DNA from 2 places in the Granulicatella adiacens ATCC 49175 genome. Region 1 is predicted to be linked to the other one. Evidence: a T-box and tRNA genes for the amino acid it is inferred to sense, from the RefSeq annotation. Region 1 holds a T-box; the other holds one or more tRNA genes.
What was found. The T-box of region 1 lies ahead of tyrS (tyrosine--tRNA ligase). A T-box ahead of a tRNA ligase gene usually reads a tRNA of that ligase, here a tRNA-Tyr.
Positions count from the first base shown of each region.

Region 1 (7,823 bases):
CTTTACTAGGAATATAATTTAAGACAAATGCAAAAAGCAAACTTAGCAATATTAGACTAACAGAGCCTAGAAATTGTCCTAAATAGATGTTAATGATGTCTTTTCTGCTTTTTCTTTTGGCAAAAAATAACATTAGGATAATAAGTAAGTCTACGGCTGTCCCAGAATACAGGATTATTGAAGTAACAACATTTTGAATCATAAAGCACCTCATTCAAATATATTTTTGAATGAATTCTAACATTAAACTTTATAGATGTCAATTTAAAATCCACCAAAATATAGATAAGAAGTTAGGGTCCCAAATATTTAAAAACCCTGCCATCGAAATGATAGCAGGGCTTAACTTCAATATCCAGATGATATATTTATCTAAAAAAGGTTAGAGTTTTTATTGATTTGTAGTGCGATATAATGAGTTTCAAAAAATCAAAAATCGCTTAAAATCAATATTTTGACATCTATTGACGTGTACTGAAAACCTTACTTAACCTCTTTAAATCCTTCTTCTAAAATCTTTTTTTTGGATTCTTCGAAACTGTAACAATCATTTTTCTTCACCAAAGCTGAATGAACACTGCTATAGAGTGCTGGTGCTTTCGAACGACTCTCTTCATCATCATATTTGAACTTCTTAAGGTCAACCTCAACCGTAAATGATATTTCCTTATCACTATCCGATTGAGTGACTTTAATTCCATCAATTCCATCCATTTCTTTTACGATTTTCTCACGTTGTCTACGTGCCTTTTCTTCGTACTCCTTGTTCTTAGAAATATCATAGCTGATGTTAAAAGTTAGTGAGGAAACCGAATCTTTTTCCTGGTCGTACATGTACGTTACTTTTTGCTTAGAAATAGAAACTTCTAAGGCAAATTCCGCTTTACTTTCAGAACGGCATCCTAATAAAACAAAAAATGCTCCTAATAATACAATCGATAATTTAATTATTTTCTTCATTTTATACTCCTTTATTGCGACTTATTGTTATCATAGAAAATCTAGTGTAGGATGTCAAATTATACTTGAAGTGTATTGGGCCAAATTGTGCAAACAAAAACCGCCTCCTTTTTCAGGAGACGGTTATTTTATTTCTTATTAGAAACGGATGTAAGTTGCGCGAGCTGCAACGCTTGCTGAAATTGTACGGTAAGAGATTACGTTTAATCCTTGTACGTTCATTTCAGAGATGTATAATGAACCATCTGCATTAACTGCTTCTACGAATGCTACGTGTCCGTAAGTTGGGTCAGCACCCGCTAAACCTTGTTGGAATACGATTGCTGAACCAGCTGATGGTGAGTTAGATACTGAGTATCCATAGCTACGAGCATATGCTGGCCATTCAGCCGCGTTACCCATCATGCTGTGTCCGATTGGTGTTCCAACTTGTGCCATACGGTTGAATACGTAGTAAGTACATTGTCCGAAGTATCCACCGTTTAAAGCTGCACGGTAACTTGGGTCAACTGCTGGGAATCCTCCGCCAGTTGTGTAAGTGTAGCTAGAAGATTGTTTTGTTGCTGCAGGAGCCGCTGTTGCTTGTGCTGCTGGAGCTGCTGCTGTTTGAGCTTGAGTATTTGAAGCTGCAGGAGCTGGAGTTGAAGTTGCTGCTGCAACTGTTTCAGCTGCTTTTGCTGCTTCGGCTGCTAAAGCTTGACGAGATGCTTCTGCAATACGTGCTGCTTCAGCTTCTGCTTTTGCTTTTTCTTCAGCTAAACGTTTTTGGAAAGCTTCTTTTTCTGCTACTAATCCATCACGTTTTGAGATTTCAGCTAATTCTTCTTGAGATAAGTTTGCTAATAAAACTTTATTTTTGTCAAAAGTTTCATTTAATTTTGTTTGTAAGCCTTGTAATTCTTCCTCAGCTTTTTGTTGTTCAGCTAATTTAGCTTGTTGTTGCTCTTCTTTAGCTTCTACTTGTTTCTTATCTTCTGCTTGTTGTTGCATTAAATCACGGTTAGCACCGATTAAATCCATAACAACACCGATACGGTTAACGATATCTGATAAGTTTTCTGCATTTAATAAGAAGTCAACATATGAACGAGCTCCGTTTGTTTGTACAGCACGAGCTTGTTCTTCTAAACGTTCGTTACGTTCAGCAATTACTTTTTCTAATTTAGAAATTTCTGATTTTAATGAGTCGATTGCTGCTTGAGCTTCAGCTTTTTGAGCTTGAGTAGCATCAATCTTAGTTTGTACTCCTGATAATTCAGATACTAATGAATCAATTGTTGCATTAACTGCAGCTTTTTTATCATTGATATTTGCAATTGTTGAATTAGCTGAGTTAATTTGTGAGTCAAAGTCTTGCGCACTAACATTTGGTGCTAAAGCTCCTAATGTTAATACTGTTCCTGTTACTAATACTGTTAATAAACGCTTCTTCAAGTGAGTCCCTCCAATAGTTCCAATAAAAAATCAATTATATATTTCGAAGTAGCCGATTTGGCTTAAATAAAACTTAACTTGGTACTATAATACCATAGGACTTTAGACTGATGTTGATTTTCTTTGAATTGACAATACCTTGTAACAAAGCTGTAACATAAAACGATTAGCTGACCTTTTTGATACAAAAAAAGGAGAAATTTATAAAATATTACAGAATTATTTGTCTTTTTTATAGAAGGATTCAAGGAAAATATGTAATTCCTTTTAAATCGGTACATTTATCTTCAAAAAGTTTTGTAACAAACCAAACCTTAGCCCTCAAAATGGGTGAAATATGGTATATTTAACGTATCCAATTGAAAATAGAAGGGAGCTATTTTTATGATATTAACATTAACAATGAATCCGGCGGTAGATATTGGGTATACGGTCGAAACATTAAAGATGGATACGGTGAATCGTACTCAAAAGGTTAGTAAAACACCTGGTGGAAAAGGCCTCAACGTGAGTCGTGTTTTAAAGCAACTCGGTTCTCCAGTGCTAGCAACAGGTTTACTAGGCGGCCACATCGGTGCTTTTATTAAAGAAAAATTGGATGAGGTTGCCTTAGAAAACAACTTCTATCCTATCCAATCGGAAACTCGTAATTGTATTGCCATCCTACATGAAGGCCTTCAAACCGAAATCTTAGAGGCCGGTCCTACCATTACACCAGAAGAACAAGCGGGGTTCCTCGCTCATTTTGAAACCTTATTAAAAGAGGTCGATCTCATCACGATTTCTGGTAGCCTGCCTGCTGGAATGGATGAGACTTTATACGCAACGATTATTGAAAAAGCTGCAAAAGCCAGCATTCCTGTGCTTTTAGATACTTCTGGAAAGACATTAAAGATTGCACTCGAAGCTGCTACTAAGCCGGTCTTAATTAAGCCAAACCAAGAAGAACTCGCTGGGTTATTAGGGGTTCCTGAAGCGACAACGGTGGAAGAATTGAAGAAGCAATTGAACTCTCCGTTATTTGACGGGGTAGATTGGGTGGTTGTTTCGCTTGGATCAAAAGGCGCACTTGCAAAACACGAAGGGGTCTTTTACCAAGTCAGCATTCCCAAAGTCAACGCCGTGAATCCTGTTGGCTCTGGAGACTCAACGATTGCTGGGTTAGCTCATGCGATTGCAAAAGGCGAAAGTGTTGAGTCCATTTTGAAAACGGCAGTGACTGCAGGTACGCTCAATGCCATGGAAGCTCAAACAGGCTTTATAAACATGGAAAACTTCGATACCATTTTCAATGCGGTAACGGTGGAGAAAGTATAATTCCATTTGATTCCAAAGAATCCTTGCGGATTTATTTATAATAACTGTAATGGGGGACCGGTTCGAGCCGAAGTCTCTCACCTTAAAAGCCTCAAAGCGGCCGTACAGAAAAATTTCTGACGGCCGCTATTTCGCATTTTATCCTATCCCCCATTACGGTTATTATAAAATCCGCCCATTCTTTGGAATCTTATTTTTCTTCGCTTGAATATAACTCTGCGTATTCTACTTTAAAACCACTCGAGCTTCTATGGGTTGAGCAGCTGAAGTTTTAAATGGAAAAGTGCACGGTTTTGCATTCGAAATGAGCTAACTAAAATATTGAGTTTTTGAGCCAACAAATTCGGGCTTTTGACCAAAAAAGTTATTTTGCAATATAACGTATATGTCATATTGTGTTTTTTACATTTGCTTTTGAAATATGATTGTGTAGGCGTTGATAACAGGTTTGAAAATCTATTTAAAACATTTTTTTATTTCAAACTTTGTGAACTGCTCTTTATTGTCAGCTCACAAAGCAAAAATTTTCTTAGTAGTTTTTGACACGATGCACCCAAAGGATGATTCCGAAGAATAGTGCGGATTTTATCATCATAGTAACGTGGGCGCATAAAATAAGAGAAGCTTAAAGAGTTATACGCAGTAGCTGATTGGCATAAGCTTCATCACTTGTGATTTGCTTATGCCTAATCAGCCTTGCGGAAATCCTTCACAGTGCGAAGGATTTGAAACCACTAAAAGAAAATGGACTCACACTGTGAGTCCATTTTTAGCTTTTGTCTTACTCCCGTAAGGATTCGCAGGAATCATCCGTACTTGCACTTATCTTTTATTTCAACACCACTAAGAAGTATTTTTTCTTACCGCGGCGGACGATGACAAAGCGTTCTTCAAAAGATTGTTCTTTCGTCCATTCGAATTCGAGGTCGGTTACTTTTTCCCCGTTGATAGAAATTGCGCCGTTTTGAATGTCTTCGCGTGATTGTCTTCTTGAAGGTTCGATGCCAAGGTCAACAAGCCATGTTGCTAGATTTTGAGGTTCTTTTGAACTTTCAAATGTTGGCATATTTTTGAAGCCTTGTTCGATTTCGTCGGCTGTTAATTGTTGTACGTTTCCTGTGAAGAGCGCGTTTGTAATTTTCTTCGCGTCTTCTAGGGCTTTTTCGCCGTGAACGAAGCGAGTGACTTCTTCAGCAAGGCGGATTTGCGCTTCACGTTTATGTGGTTCTGTAGCTACTTTTTCTTCGAGCGCTTCGATTTCTTCGCGGTCTAAGAATGTGAAGTACTTGATGTATTTAATCACGTCGCGGTCATCTTGGTTTAACCAGAATTGGTAGAATTCGTATGGAGTTGTCTTTTCAGGGTCTAGCCATACAGCGCCACCAGCTGATTTCCCGAATTTTGTGCCGTCTGATTTTAACATCAATGGAATGGTTAGCCCATAAGCACGAGACTCTGCGCCTTCTACTTTACGGATTAATTCAAGACCTGAAGTGATGTTCCCCCATTGGTCCGCACCACCGATTTGAACTTGCACGTCTTCTGTCTTGAATAAATGTAAGAAGTCCATTGATTGTAGGATTTGGTATGAGAATTCTGTAAATGAAATCCCCACTTCTAAACGGCTTGCGACCACGTCTTTAGCAAGCATGGTGTTCAAGTTGAAATGCTTCCCGTAGTCACGTAAGAAGTCTAATAATGATAAATCTTTTGTCCAATCGTAGTTGTTTACAAGACGTAATGTCGCTTGGTCTTCATCTGTTGTGAAGAATAATTTCTTCATTTGCGCTGTTAATTTTTCAACATTGTGTTGAACTTGTTCCATTGATTGAAGCACACGTTCGCTTGTACGACCACTTGGATCTCCGATAGAACCTGTTGCTCCACCAATCAAGATGACTGGTTTATGTCCTGCTAATTGGAAACGACGAAGAATCATAAATGGAATTAAGTGTCCAATGTGCATGCTGTCCCCAGTTGGGTCTACCCCACAGTAGAGTGATACAGCCTTTTCGTTTGTTAAGGCACGTAAGCCTTCTTCATCTGTCATTTGGTTGATGGCGCCGCGCCATTCTAAATCATCGATAATGTTCATCTTGTTTCTTCCCTTCTTTCTTGTAAATAAAAAATCCCTAATAGCCAAAAAGACTATTAGGGACGATTTTCACCGTGTTACCACCCTTGTTGACGATGCGAGGCATCATCCACTCGAGCATCCTTATCGCGGATGAGACGTCCTGACGGATTGCTCCCAAGTGTACTTCGCGGATGTGGGGGATTGTCTTGCACCGACCGACAATTCTCTTCTTTCTCCCGTGGACAACCACTACTGCGCTTGTTCATTGCTTATATATGTGCATTTAGTATACGGCTTATAGTGCGTCATGTCAATGACTACATTTCATCTGGAGCAGCCACGCCAAGCAGCGCTAGGCCTTGTTTTAGAAGGCTTGCTGTTGTTTGTACTAAAGCGATACGGCTGTTGAAAGCTTCATCTTCAACGAGTACTTTTGTATGTGCGTAATATTTATTGAACGCTTGTGCTAAGTTGATCACGTATTTCGCAATCGCTGATGGTTCGCATTTTTCTTCAGCAAAACGTACAACGTTTGGATAGTTTTCGATGAGTTTCAATACTTCCCACGCATCATCGTCTGTTAATGAGAAGGCCTCTGTCATATCCACTGTATGGTTGGCTTTACGTAAAATACTCATCGCACGAGCATGTGTATATTGCACGTATGGACCTGTTTCACCTTCGAATTGTACCACTTCTTCAAGCGCAAAGTCGAAGTTGTTTGTACGGTCGTTCTTCAAGTCGTGGAAAATAACCGCACCCACCCCAACAGCGTGTGCCACTGCTTCTTTGTTTTCGAGTGATGGGTTTTTCGCTTCGATTTGTTTCAAAGCAAGTTCTGTTGCTTCTTTTAACACGCCTTCAAGAAGGATGATTTTTCCTTTACGTGTCGATAATTTCTTACCGTTCAATGTGATTAGTCCAAATGGAATATGGACAATCGTTTCAGCCCAAGGTAAATTGAGTTCTTTTAAGACTGCTTTTAATTGTTTGAAGTGGTTGGATTGTTCCATCCCTACCACGTAAATACATTTTGCGAAATCGTAAGTATTCTTACGGTAGTTTGCGGCTGCTAAGTCACGTGTCATGTATAGTGTTGCGCCGTCTGATTTTTTAATCAATGCTGGTGGTAAATCATATTTTTCAAGGTCTACGATGGTAGCGCCATTATCCACTTTTAGTAAGTTCGCGTCTTCAAGCATGTCGACCACAACGTCCATCTTGTCGTTATAGAACGCTTCACCATTGTATGAATCAAAAGTCACGCCGAGTAAGTCATACACGCGGTTGAATTCTTTTAATGATTCACTTCTGAACCATTCCCATAGACGAACCGCTTCTGCATCTCCATCTTCTAGTTTCTTGAACCATGCACGGCCTTTGTCATCGAGCGTTGGGTCTAGTTCTGCTTCTTCGTGGAAACGGACGTATAATTTAATGAGTTCTGCGATTGGATCTGCTTTTACAAGTTCTTCGCTTCCCCATAATTTGTACGCTTCGATGAGTTTTCCGAATTGAGTTCCCCAGTCTCCTAAGTGGTTGATACGAATTGGTTCATAGCCCACTTTTTTCTCTAGGTTTGCAATCGCGTTTCCGATTACTGTTGAACGTAAATGTCCCATTGACATTGGTTTCGCAATGTTTGGTGAAGACATATCGATGACCACTTTACGACCTTGACCGTAATCCCAATCACCATAATGTTCGCCAAGTTCTAACACTTCTTTTAAGACTTCATCAGCAAATGCACTACGTTCTAAGAAGAAGTTCGCGTAAGGTCCCATTGCTTCTGCGCGTGCGATATGTTTATCGCTAACGGCTTCCACGATTTCTGTCGCGATAGCTTGCGGTGCTTTACGTAAAACTTTTGCAAGTGTAAATGCAGGGAAAGCTAGGTCCCCTTGGTTCGCGTATTTAGGCACTTCAATCATTGATACGATTTCGTCAACGCTAAAATGCTCGCCGACTGTTTTTGCGATTTGTTCTGCAACTATTTTCTTATAATTCATCTTTGTTCTCCTTTTCTTTGGTTTTT
Region 1 covers NZ_CP102283.1:1,920,239-1,928,061, forward strand. The annotation lists gene NQ540_RS09505 (CadD family cadmium resistance transporter) at 1-202, opposite strand, end outside; gene NQ540_RS09745 (hypothetical protein) at 231-386, shown strand; gene NQ540_RS09510 (hypothetical protein) at 484-960, opposite strand; gene NQ540_RS09515 (CHAP domain-containing protein) at 1,099-2,394, opposite strand; gene lacC (tagatose-6-phosphate kinase) at 2,779-3,711, shown strand; gene tyrS (tyrosine--tRNA ligase) at 4,541-5,806, opposite strand; T-box leader at 5,862-6,063, opposite strand; gene argS (arginine--tRNA ligase) at 6,106-7,797, opposite strand.

Region 2 (11,628 bases), 610 kb from region 1:
TTCCAAGGCCTCTTGTTAAAGGAATCTCGCTTTCGCATACGAGTTTATGCGGTGCTAATGTTGGGCAAACTTTTAAAGCAGTCTCGATAATTAAGTTTTCTTCATTTGTGGGAATTTCTTCTCCAAACGGATGTGTAATTACCCATTCGCTAGAAGGTTCTTCTACGTGAAGCGTCAAATATAAATTCACTGCAATCCCAAGTGAATCGAATCCTAGTCCGATATTGGCTGAAGTTGCTGGAACTTTAATTGTTAATGCCATTATGCTTCCTCCAAGATTGGATAAATAGCGACTTCATTTAGTTGAGCAAAAGCTTCTTTTACTTTAGCTAACTCACTAGCTGTTAAAGCTGTATAGCGAACTCCGAATTCACCTTGGCTGTTTGATACAATTTCTCCATTGAACGGAGCTTCTTCCAAGTTTCCTTTTCCATATACGAAATAAGAACTTGTCGCAGCCTCTGGACTGAATTCCACTAATGGGCTTTCTACACGGCCAAAAGTTTCCACCGCACTACCGTTACCTTTGCGACGAAGTACTTCCACTACGTCTGCTAAGACACTTGTTGCTGTTGGAAGGGAGCCTGCTCCTTTTCCGTAGAATAAAACTTCATCGACTGCATTTCCTGTTACAGAAATCGCATTGTTTTCATAATGAACTTGCGCTAGTAAATGATTTGCTGGTACAAAAGTTGGTGCTACCTCAAGCGAAACTTTTTCGCCATCGCTAAGAGCTTTTGCTAGAAGTTTGATTGCATACCCATTCTCAGAAGCCATCTTCATATGAGAAGTTGTGACTCCAGAAATTCCGGTTTTAGCTACTTCATCAAAAGCAACATTTACGCCAAAAGCTAAACGAGTCAAAATCATTAATTTATAAGCTGCATCATGCCCTTCCACGTCGCTTGTTGGATCCGCTTCAGCAAAGCCTTTTTCTTGAGCAATCTTTAATGCTTCTTCGTAGCTGAGTCCTTCTTTTTCCATAGAACTTAAAATGAAGTTTGTTGTCCCGTTGACGATACCAACAATCGATTCCACATCATTCGTTTCAAAATGTTGCACCATCGGACGAAGAACTGGAATTCCACCGCCAACACTTGATTCATAGTACAAGTACACATCTTCTAATTTAGCGAGTGTTGTCAATTCAACTCCATGAACAGCAATTAAATTTTTATTGGCTGTTACAACTGATTTTTTCGCTAATAAGCAGGCTTTCACATAATCATATGCGGTTGTGATTCCGCCCATCACTTCAACTACTAATTCGATTTCTGGATCCTTAGTGATATCGTTAATATTGTTTGTAAATACAACATCTGTTTGTTGCATCAACTCTGGTTCACGAACTAAAGCCGTCTTAATCTCGATTTTCTCTGGAAGTACTCGCTCTAATTTTGCTACATTTGTTTTCAAAATATTATAAACACCGCTACCAACAGTGCCAAATCCTAATAATGCAATTTTCATTTGTTCATCCTTACCTTTTATATTGAAAAGCCACAGCACAGACACTCTGCGCCGTGGCTTTACTCACAGTTAATTTTTAATCTTGTAACATTTCAAAGATTTCAATTGTCACTAAATCAATATCATCAAATTGGAATGTTTGATTTGTTTCTACGTCTTCTAATTCAAAACTATTTGCTTCATGATTAAAAGTAACGATAGCTTTCTCAACGCCATCCTTTTCAAAACGACGCACCTCAATCTCAGAATCTTGTGCTGCCATTGTTTGCAGACGTTGAACAATTGCCACCAATTGTGAAGGTTTCATATAATTACTACCCCTTTCAAACTTTCTTCCATTATTCTACCATAAAACCCATCTTTGATAGTAAGAATAACCATTCTTTTAAGAGAATTTTATTCAGTTGGTAAATTCCAATATAATTTGATTAAAGCTTGGGTACCATCATCTGCAAAGCCATCATCACAGAGCGTTTCGTAGAGTTTTTTTGCTTGTAAAGTAGCTGGTAAAAATAGACGCATTCTCTCTGCTTCATCAAGTGCAATTCCTAAATCTTTAAGGAAATGTTTTGCAAAGAATCCTGGAGAATAATCTTCTTTTAAAATGCGAGGTCCATAATTTGAGAGTGACCAGTTGGCCGCACTTCCTGCACCAACTGTTTGTAATACCTTATCCAAATCAAGTCCTGCAGCTTTTGCATAAACGAGCATCTCTGTTAAACCTGTCATCGTTCCTGCAATCATAATTTGATTAGCCATTTTTGTATGTTGCCCAGCACCTGCAGTTCCTTGCAACGTAATCGTCTTAGAGAAGCAATCCAATACTGGATATACTTTTTCTAATGTTTCCTCTGTCCCACCAACCATTATAGAAAGAGTTCCGTTTTTTGCACCAAGATCTCCACCTGAAACAGGTGCGTCTAGAGCCTCCCACGAACGACTAGTAGCTTCTTCTGCGATGCGTTTAGCAAGAGTTGGGGTACTTGTTGTAAGATCTACTACAACAAGATGCTCCTTCGTAGACTTGAAGATTCCTTGTTCACCGAAGTACACTTCTTCTACATCTTTTGGATAGCCTACAATTGTTAAAACCACATCCGATTGATTAGCAACTTCAGTAGGTGTATCAGCCCAAATCGCTCCTTCTTCAAGAAGGTCTAATGCTCTTTCTTTCGTACGATTGTACACTACAACATTATATTTTTTTAGCAAATGGCGAATCATGGATTTCCCCATCACGCCAGTGCCAACAAAGCCTACTGTATTAATTTTCATTTTCTTCATCCTTTAACTCACTTGTTGATAAACGTAAAAATTTCATCAGATTCATAATGTTATGCGAATGTTCTTGATTCCATTGATAGCCGTTAATCGCAGCTTCGTAGAAATCTACAATTCTTTCTCCAAATGTTTCAGAAGAAATTTCCGATAATAATTGGTCTTGTAATACTGATACTTCCGCTTCATTACCTAGTTGAGTTTCTATATACTCTAAGACACAATTCGCAATATCTGCGTCTGTTTCAAATAACATTCCTAAAGCATCTGCTGTAATAAGGCTGCTTAAATAATCATTCTTCTTAGCGATTACTGGAACACGGTTAACAAGTGCCTCTAGGTACGTTAATCCTTGACTTTCTGATTCAGAAGCATTCACGTAAAGATCTGCCATTTGATAATACTTATAGACCATTTCGTTTTTTATTTCGCCCACAAATTGAACAAAATCGTTCATGCCAAGTTCCGCCACTTGCGCTTCGAGCTTCTCTCTTTCAGGTCCGCCACCAGCAATACATAAGCGTACATTTGGCTTACTTGCTATGATAGCTGGTAACGCAGCAATCACTGCAGCGATATTCTTCTCTTGAGACAAACGACTGAGTGATAGTAATACCACTTCATCATCTGAATACCCCAGCTCACTTCTTAAAGTTTTCGCTATATCTGGTTCTTGCGGAGGAACAACGACTCCAGTTGGAATCACTCGAACTTCCTGAAGCACTCCATATTCAAGTAGCTTATCTTTTGTCATTTGACTAGGAGCAACTACTCCACTTGTTTGATTACAAAACGCTTTAGAGATATACGCCACATGACTTGGACGTAGCACTTTACCTTTTGCAATGTAGTGTAAATATTTTTCATACATTGTATGGTACGTATGAATCGTTGGAATCTTCAACATAGCAGCAATTAGTTTGCCTGCTAACCCAAGGCTAAACTCAGTTTGCGTATGAATGATATCCAATTCATTTTCTTTCGCAATTCGATAAGCCTTCCCCAGCCCTTGAATCGCAACTCGACGATCCTTGAACGCAAAAAAAGGAACACTACCTAATCGTACAATATTTTCTTCTGGCTCAGTCACTTTTGGATCAGTAGTTGTAAAAATAATGACCTTATGCCCTTGTCTTTCTAAATCTTCTTTTAGTACTCGAATTGAAGTAGCAACCCCACTCACTTGTGGAAAGTACGTATCTGTAAATATACCGACTCGCATACTTACCTCCTTAAATTTGAAATATAAATATTTCTACTATCTCTTCTATTATAAACGATACAAACAATAGTGTCACTAATAGCTGATAAATTAACCATTTTAAGTAGTAGAAAATGTCAATATTTCATAACAGGTTCCATTTCTTGGTATAATATTCAACATAAAACAAACTTTTAATAAAGAAGGTTCACATTATGGATTCAATCGCGTTCTATTTACTTTTTCCTAGCTTATTTATGATTCACGAAATGGAAGAGATTCTTCTTATGCCCTCATTTATGTCCTCTATGGTTGAACATCCAAAATTTAAAAATTTCAAGGAACTCTATTCTCCTTTTAAGTTTAACCTAATCGTCTTAGAGGAATTTCTAATTCTTTTAGCTTTTCTAGCCTATAGTTTTTATGTGGGTGATTTTACAATTTATCAAACAATCATCATCGCATATAACTATCACATTGTAATCCATGTACTCCAAAGTCTTTATCTAAAAAGATATGTACCTGGTCTTTTGAGTGGAATCGTAACAGGATTATGTTGTTCAATATGGATTCATCAACTATTACAAAACCCTTTCCAACTCTACTTTTCTTCCATCCTCACACTACTTATTATTCTTCTCAATCTAGCCCTCTGTTTTAAATTACTAAATGCCTTTAATAAAAAATAGTACAGTCTAAAAAGCCCAACGATACTTTTTCGTTGGGCTTTCGTGTTTCATAAATTAAAAACATATCTAAGATGATTATTTTCTATAAATAACGGTTATATTCATCATCATATGAAGAAGAATAGAATTTAGAACTGAACCAGATTGTTCCCTTAAAAGGAAAAGCAAACTCGACATACATAGAAAATAAATGATGCTCTTAAAGTCAAAAGCAAAATGGAAAAAGATAAAGATGATCGTTCCCAGTATATAAGAAACCAAAACATAATCAGAATTATAAGCAATTTCTCTACAAATCACTTCTTCAATAATAGGTGAAAGAAGAATCGCTGAAACTTTTGTATGCAAAGGATAATGACTATTATCCTTTTTTGTAAATAAAAAAATAAATAAGAGAGTAAACAATCCGAAAAAGAAAAGAGATACAAAGTTTACTGATAAAGACAATAAATTCAAAATATTTGCATATATTAGTAGCACTATGAAAACAATTGTTTTAAAAAGATCTCTTATAATCTTTAAAAGTTCTAATGAAGTCTTCTTTCTTTTCAAAACAGAATATAGCACTTGCGAGAAAAAAAGGATTATAAAATAAAGAAGTAACGAAATAAATGTATAGTATGTTATTTCGAACATAGAACTGGTAAACTACCCTTCTCAAAATTAGAATATCTGATTCAATAGTAAAACAAAGCAGACTTCACATCAACTTATGCCACTATACAAAATGAGTTTAAATGGTTATACTCATCATTAAAACAAAAAAAGACAAGGTCTTAGAAACCTTGTCTTTACACATATACCGGCGGCCGGGGTCGAACCGGCACGCCCTCGCGGGCACTGGATTTTGAGTCCAGCGCGTCTGCCAATTCCGCCACGCCGGCATATCAGGAAGGCGGTAACCGGATTTGAACCGGTGATGAAGGTTTTGCAGACCTCTGCCTTACCACTTGGCTATACCGCCATCAAACTATAAAAAAACTGGGGTAGCTGGATTCGAACCAACGAATGACGGAGTCAAAGTCCGTTGCCTTACCGCTTGGCTATACCCCAAGATAGGCGACCGAGGGGAATCGAACCCCCGAATGTCGGTGCCACAAACCGATGCGTTAACCACTTCGCCACGGTCGCCATAATATTAAAGTAACAGGGGTAGCAGGAATCGAACCCACACTAACGGTTTTGGAGACCGCTGTTCTACCTTTAAACTATACCCCTAAATAGTTTGAAATTCAACTCCAAAAAATGGAGGGGGGCAGATTCGAACTGCCGAACCCGAAGGAGCGGATTTACAGTCCGCCGCGTTTAGCCACTTCGCTACCCCTCCATATGGCTCGGGACAGAATCGAACTGCCGACACCTTGAGCTTCAATCAAGTGCTCTACCAACTGAGCTACCGAGCCTAGCGAATATTATATTCATCTAACGGTCCCGACGGGAATCGAACCCGCGATCTCCTGCGTGACAGGCAGGCATGTTAACCCCTACACCACGGAACCTAATTGCGGGAGTAGGACTCGAACCTACGACCTTCGGGTTATGAGCCCGACGAGCTGCCAACTGCTCCACCCCGCGATAATATTAAGGAGGATAAGGGATTCGAACCCTTGCACGCTTTTACACGCCTGACGGTTTTCAAGACCGTTCCCTTCAGCCGGACTTGGGTAATCCTCCATAAAAAAATAATGACCCGTACGGGACTCGAACCCGTGTTACCGCCGTGAAAGGGCGGTGTCTTAACCGCTTGACCAACGGGCCATAGTAACAAAAACAATCATACAAATGGAGAGTAAGGGATTCGAACCCTTGAGACAGGGTTAACCGTCTACACGATTTCCAATCGTGCTCCTTCGGCCAGCTCGGACAACTCTCCGAGTTTCCAAACATTTATATGAATGAACTCCGCCAGTAGGACTCGAACCTACGACATCATGATTAACAGTCATGCGCTACTACCAACTGAGCTATGGCGGAAAATTAATAAAGCGTGGCAACGTCCTACCCTCGCAGGGAGAAACCCCCAACTACTATCGGCGCTAAGAAGCTTAACTTCTGTGTTCGAGATGGGAACAGGTGTATCCTTCTTGCCATCGTCACCACACTTTATTTCTGAAAAAACTTTCGTTCTTTCAAAACTGAATCTATATCCAACTCCATCAATCTACCAGCTATACAACTCGTGGTTAAGTCCTCGACCGATTAGTACTAGTCCACTCCATGCCTCGCGGCACTTCCACTTCTAGCCTATCTACCTGATCGTCTCTCAGGGGTCTTACTCACTTGATGTGATGGGAAATCTCATCTCGAGGGGGGCTTCACGCTTAGATGCTTTCAGCGTTTATCCCGTCCACACATAGCTACCCAGCGATGCTCTTGGCAGAACAACTGGTACACCAGCGGTGTGTCCATCCCGGTCCTCTCGTACTAAGGACAGCTCCTCTCAAATTTCCAACGCCCGCGACGGATAGGGACCGAACTGTCTCACGACGTTCTGAACCCAGCTCGCGTACCGCTTTAATGGGCGAACAGCCCAACCCTTGGGACCGACTTCAGCCCCAGGATGCGATGAGCCGACATCGAGGTGCCAAACCTCCCCGTCGATGTGAACTCTTGGGGGAGATAAGCCTGTTATCCCCAGGGTAGCTTTTATCCGTTGAGCGATGGCCCTTCCATACGGAACCACCGGATCACTAAGCCCGACTTTCGTCCCTGCTCGACTTGTAGGTCTCGCAGTCAAGCTCCCTTCTGCCTTTACACTCTTCGAATGATTTCCAACCATTCTGAGGGAACCTTTGGGCGCCTCCGTTACACTTTAGGAGGCGACCGCCCCAGTCAAACTGCCCGTCTGACACTGTCTCCCACCCCGGTAAGGGGTGCGGGTTAGAGTGGTCATGTCACAAGGGTAGTATCCCACCGTTGCCTCCTCCGAAACTGGCGTCCCGGATTCTTCAGCTCCTACCTATCCTGTACATGTGACACAAACACTCAATATCAAACTACAGTAAAGCTCCATGGGGTCTTTCCGTCCTGTCGCGGGTAACCTGCATCTTCACAGGTACTATAATTTCACCGAGTCTCTCGTTGAGACAGTGCCCAGATCGTTACGCCTTTCGTGCGGGTCGGAACTTACCCGACAAGGAATTTCGCTACCTTAGGACCGTTATAGTTACGGCCGCCGTTTACTGGGGCTTCAATTCAAAGCTTCGCTTGCGCTAACCTCTCCTCTTAACCTTCCAGCACCGGGCAGGCGTCAGCCCCTATACGTCATCTTTCGATTTTGCAGAGACCTGTGTTTTTGATAAACAGTCGCCTGGGCCTATTCACTGCGGCTGGTATTGCTACCAGCACCCCTTCTCCCGAAGTTACGGGGTCATTTTGCCGAGTTCCTTAACGAGAGTTCGCTCGCTCACCTTAGGATTCTCTCCTCAACTACCTGTGTCGGTTTGCGGTACGGGTCCTATAAATCTTGCTAGAAGCTTTTCTCGGCAGTGTGACATCAGAAACTTCGGTACTAAACTTCCCTCCCCGTTACAGCTTGTCGCATCTGTGATAAGCATTTGACTCATCAGCCGACTCACTGCTTGGGCGTACACTTCCAGTCGTACGCTTTTCTTAGCCTCCTGCGTCCCTCCATTGCTCAAACGATTTATAGAAGTACAGGAATATCAACCTGTTGTCCATCGACTACGCCTATCGGCCTCGCCTTAGGTCCCGACTAACCCTGGGAGGACGAGCCTTCCCCAGGAAACCTTAGTTATTCGGTGGACGGGATTCTCACCCGTCTTTCGCTACTCATACCGGCATTCTCACTTCTAAGCGCTCCACATGTCCTTACGATCATGCTTCTCCGCCCTTAGAACGCTCTCCTACCACTGGACCATAAGGTCCAATCCACAGCTTCGGTAATCTGTTTAGCCCCGTTACATTTTCGGCGCAGGGTCACTCGACTAGTGAGCTATTACGCACTCTTTGAATGATGGCTGCTTCTAAGCCAACATCCTAGTTGTCTGTGCAACCCCACATCCTTTTCCACTTAACAGATATTTTGGGACCTTAGCTGGTGGTCTGGGCTGTTTCCCTTTCGACTACGGATCTTATCACTCGCAGTCTGACTCCCGGATATAAATACATGGCATTCGGAGTTTATCTGAATTCGGTAACCCGAGATGGGCCCCTAGTCCAAACAGTGCTCTACCTCCACGATTCTCACTTCCGAGGCTAGCCCTAAAGCTATTTCGGAGAGAACCAGCTATCTCCAAGTTCGATTGGAATTTCTCCGCTACCCACACCTCATCCAAGCACTTTTCAACGTGCCCTGGTTCGGTCCTCCAGTGCGTTTTACCGCACCTTCAACCTGGACATGGGTAGATCACTTGGTTTCGGGTCTACGTCCACATACTTCATGCGCCCTATTCAGACTCGCTTTCGCTACGGCTCCGACTCTTCATCTTAACCTCGCATGTAAACGTAACTCGCCGGTTCATTCTACAAAAGGCACGCCATCACCCATTAACGGGCTCTGACTACTTGTAAGCACACGGTTTCAGGTACTCTTTCACTCCCCTCCCGGGGTTCTTTTCACCTTTCCCTCACGGTACTGGTTCACTATCGGTCACTAGGTAGTATTTAGCCTTGCCAGATGGTCCTGGCGGATTCCGACGGGATTCCTCGTGTCCCGCCGTACTCAGGATGCTAGTAGAGTTCGTCAAGATGTCGCGTACAGGATTGTCACCTTCTGTGATGGGCCTTTCCAGACCACTTCTGCTATCTTGATGTCTTCTCACGTTCTAGTCCTACAACCCCAACAAGCAAGCTCGTTGGTTTGGGCTCCTCCCGTTTCGCTCGCCGCTACTCAGGGAATCGATTTTTCTTTCTCTTCCTGCAGGTAATGAGATGTTTCAGTTCCCTGCGTGTACCTCCTAATGAGCTATGTATTCACTCATTGGTAACACCCTATGAAAGGTGCTGGGTTCCCCCATTCGGAAATCTTTGGATCTTAGCTTACTTACAGCTCCCCAAAGCATATCGGTGTTAGTTCCGTCCTTCTTCGGCTCCTAGTACCAAGGCATCCACCGTGCGCCCTTATTCACTTAACCGTTGGTTAAATGTCGCATAGCGTTGCGTTTTGTTAAAAAACTCTTTTCGTTAGATCTTACTCTAACTCTCGGTAAATTAATTGGTTATTTGTTGTGATATAGTATTCAGTTTTCAAAGAACAAAATTGAGAGATGAACCTCTCAAAACTAAACAAAGAAGTCTAAACCCTGTAGGGTTCCGTATTACCTTCAATACCTTACGGCACTGAGGTTTATCCTTAGAAAGGAGGTGATCCAGCCGCACCTTCCGATACGGCTACCTTGTTACGACTTCACCCCAATCATCTATCCCACCTTAGGCGGCTGGCTCCAAATGGTTACCTCACCGACTTTGGGTGTTACAAACTCTCGTGGTGTGACGGGCGGTGTGTACAAGACCCGGGAACGTATTCACCGCGGCGTGCTGATCCGCGATTACTAGCGATTCCGGCTTCATGTAGGCGAGTTGCAGCCTACAATCCGAACTGAGAATGGCTTTAAGAGATTCGCTTACCCTCGCGAGTTCGCTGCTCGTTGTACCATCCATTGTAGCACGTGTGTAGCCCAAGTCATAAGGGGCATGATGATTTGACGTCATCCCCACCTTCCTCCGGTTTGTCACCGGCAGTCTCACTAGAGTGCCCAACCGAATGCTGGCAACTAGTAATAAGGGTTGCGCTCGTTGCGGGACTTAACCCAACATCTCACGACACGAGCTGACGACAACCATGCACCACCTGTCACTTTGTCCCCGAAGGGAAAGCTCTATCTCTAGAGTGGTCAAAGGATGTCAAGACTTGGTAAGGTTCTTCGCGTTGCTTCGAATTAAACCACATGCTCCACCGCTTGTGCGGGTCCCCGTCAATTCCTTTGAGTTTCAACCTTGCGGTCGTACTCCCCAGGCGGAGTGCTTAATGCGTTAACTGCAGCACTGAAGGGCGGAAACCCTCCAACACTTAGCACTCATCGTTTACGGCGTGGACTACCAGGGTATCTAATCCTGTTTGCTACCCACGCTTTCGAGCCTCAGCGTCAGTTACAGACCAGAGAGTCGCCTTCGCCACTGGTGTTCCTCCATATATCTACGCATTTCACCGCTACACATGGAATTCCACTCTCCTCTTCTGCACTCAAGTTCCCCAGTTTCCAATGACCCTCCCCGGTTGAGCCGGGGGCTTTCACATCAGACTTAAGGAACCGCCTGCGCTCGCTTTACGCCCAATAAATCCGGACAACGCTTGCCACCTACGTATTACCGCGGCTGCTGGCACGTAGTTAGCCGTGGCTTTCTGGTTAGATACCGTCAAGGCGCTAACAGTTACTCTAGCACTTGTTCTTCTCTAACAACAGAGTTTTACGATCCGAAAACCTTCTTCACTCACGCGGCGTTGCTCCGTCAGACTTGCGTCCATTGCGGAAGATTCCCTACTGCTGCCTCCCGTAGGAGTTTGGGCCGTGTCTCAGTCCCAATGTGGCCGATCACCCTCTCAGGTCGGCTATGCATCACGGCCTTGGTGAGCCGTTACCTCACCAACTAGCTAATGCACCGCGGGTCCATCCATCAGCAGAAGCTTGCGCCTCTTTTCCTCTTCAAACCATGCGATTCGAAGACCTATGCGGTTTTAGCATCCGTTTCCGGATGTTATCCCCCTCTGATGGGCAGGTTACCCACGTGTTACTCACCCGTTCGCCACTAGATTGACCAGTGCAAGCACCGGTCGCTCTCGTTCGACTTGCATGTATTAGGCACGCCGCCAGCGTTCGTCCTGAGCCAGGATCAAACTCTCATGAAAAATTTGAATTTTCATGAGCTTTGAAAAGCTCATTTTAATTACTGACTTATTGTATCTCTTTAAGAGATAAGAAATTGTTGTTTCTTCATTCAATTGAATGAAGTCCCTACACATTTGGTTCG
Region 2 covers NZ_CP102283.1:1,307,892-1,319,519, forward strand. The annotation lists gene thrB (homoserine kinase) at 1-262, opposite strand, end outside; gene NQ540_RS06385 (homoserine dehydrogenase) at 262-1,470, opposite strand; gene NQ540_RS06390 (YkuJ family protein) at 1,547-1,777, opposite strand; gene NQ540_RS06395 (NAD(P)-dependent oxidoreductase) at 1,867-2,754, opposite strand; gene NQ540_RS06400 (glycosyltransferase family 4 protein) at 2,735-3,970, opposite strand; gene NQ540_RS06405 (HXXEE domain-containing protein) at 4,165-4,638, shown strand; gene NQ540_RS09765 (CPBP family glutamic-type intramembrane protease) at 4,714-5,274, opposite strand; tRNA gene NQ540_RS06410 (tRNA-Leu) at 5,439-5,522, opposite strand; tRNA gene NQ540_RS06415 (tRNA-Cys) at 5,532-5,602, opposite strand; tRNA gene NQ540_RS06420 (tRNA-Gln) at 5,620-5,691, opposite strand; tRNA gene NQ540_RS06425 (tRNA-His) at 5,697-5,769, opposite strand; tRNA gene NQ540_RS06430 (tRNA-Trp) at 5,786-5,856, opposite strand; tRNA gene NQ540_RS06435 (tRNA-Tyr) at 5,885-5,965, opposite strand; tRNA gene NQ540_RS06440 (tRNA-Phe) at 5,969-6,041, opposite strand; tRNA gene NQ540_RS06445 (tRNA-Asp) at 6,065-6,137, opposite strand; tRNA gene NQ540_RS06450 (tRNA-Met) at 6,141-6,213, opposite strand; tRNA gene NQ540_RS06455 (tRNA-Ser) at 6,223-6,312, opposite strand; tRNA gene NQ540_RS06460 (tRNA-Glu) at 6,325-6,396, opposite strand; tRNA gene NQ540_RS06465 (tRNA-Ser) at 6,422-6,511, opposite strand; tRNA gene NQ540_RS06470 (tRNA-Asn) at 6,539-6,612, opposite strand; rRNA gene rrf (5S ribosomal RNA) at 6,624-6,739, opposite strand; rRNA gene NQ540_RS06480 (23S ribosomal RNA) at 6,818-9,734, opposite strand; rRNA gene NQ540_RS06485 (16S ribosomal RNA) at 9,957-11,506, opposite strand.
Region 2: it has a tRNA-Tyr gene. The T-box ahead of tyrS (tyrosine--tRNA ligase) is inferred to sense a tRNA for this amino acid. The anticodon was not compared.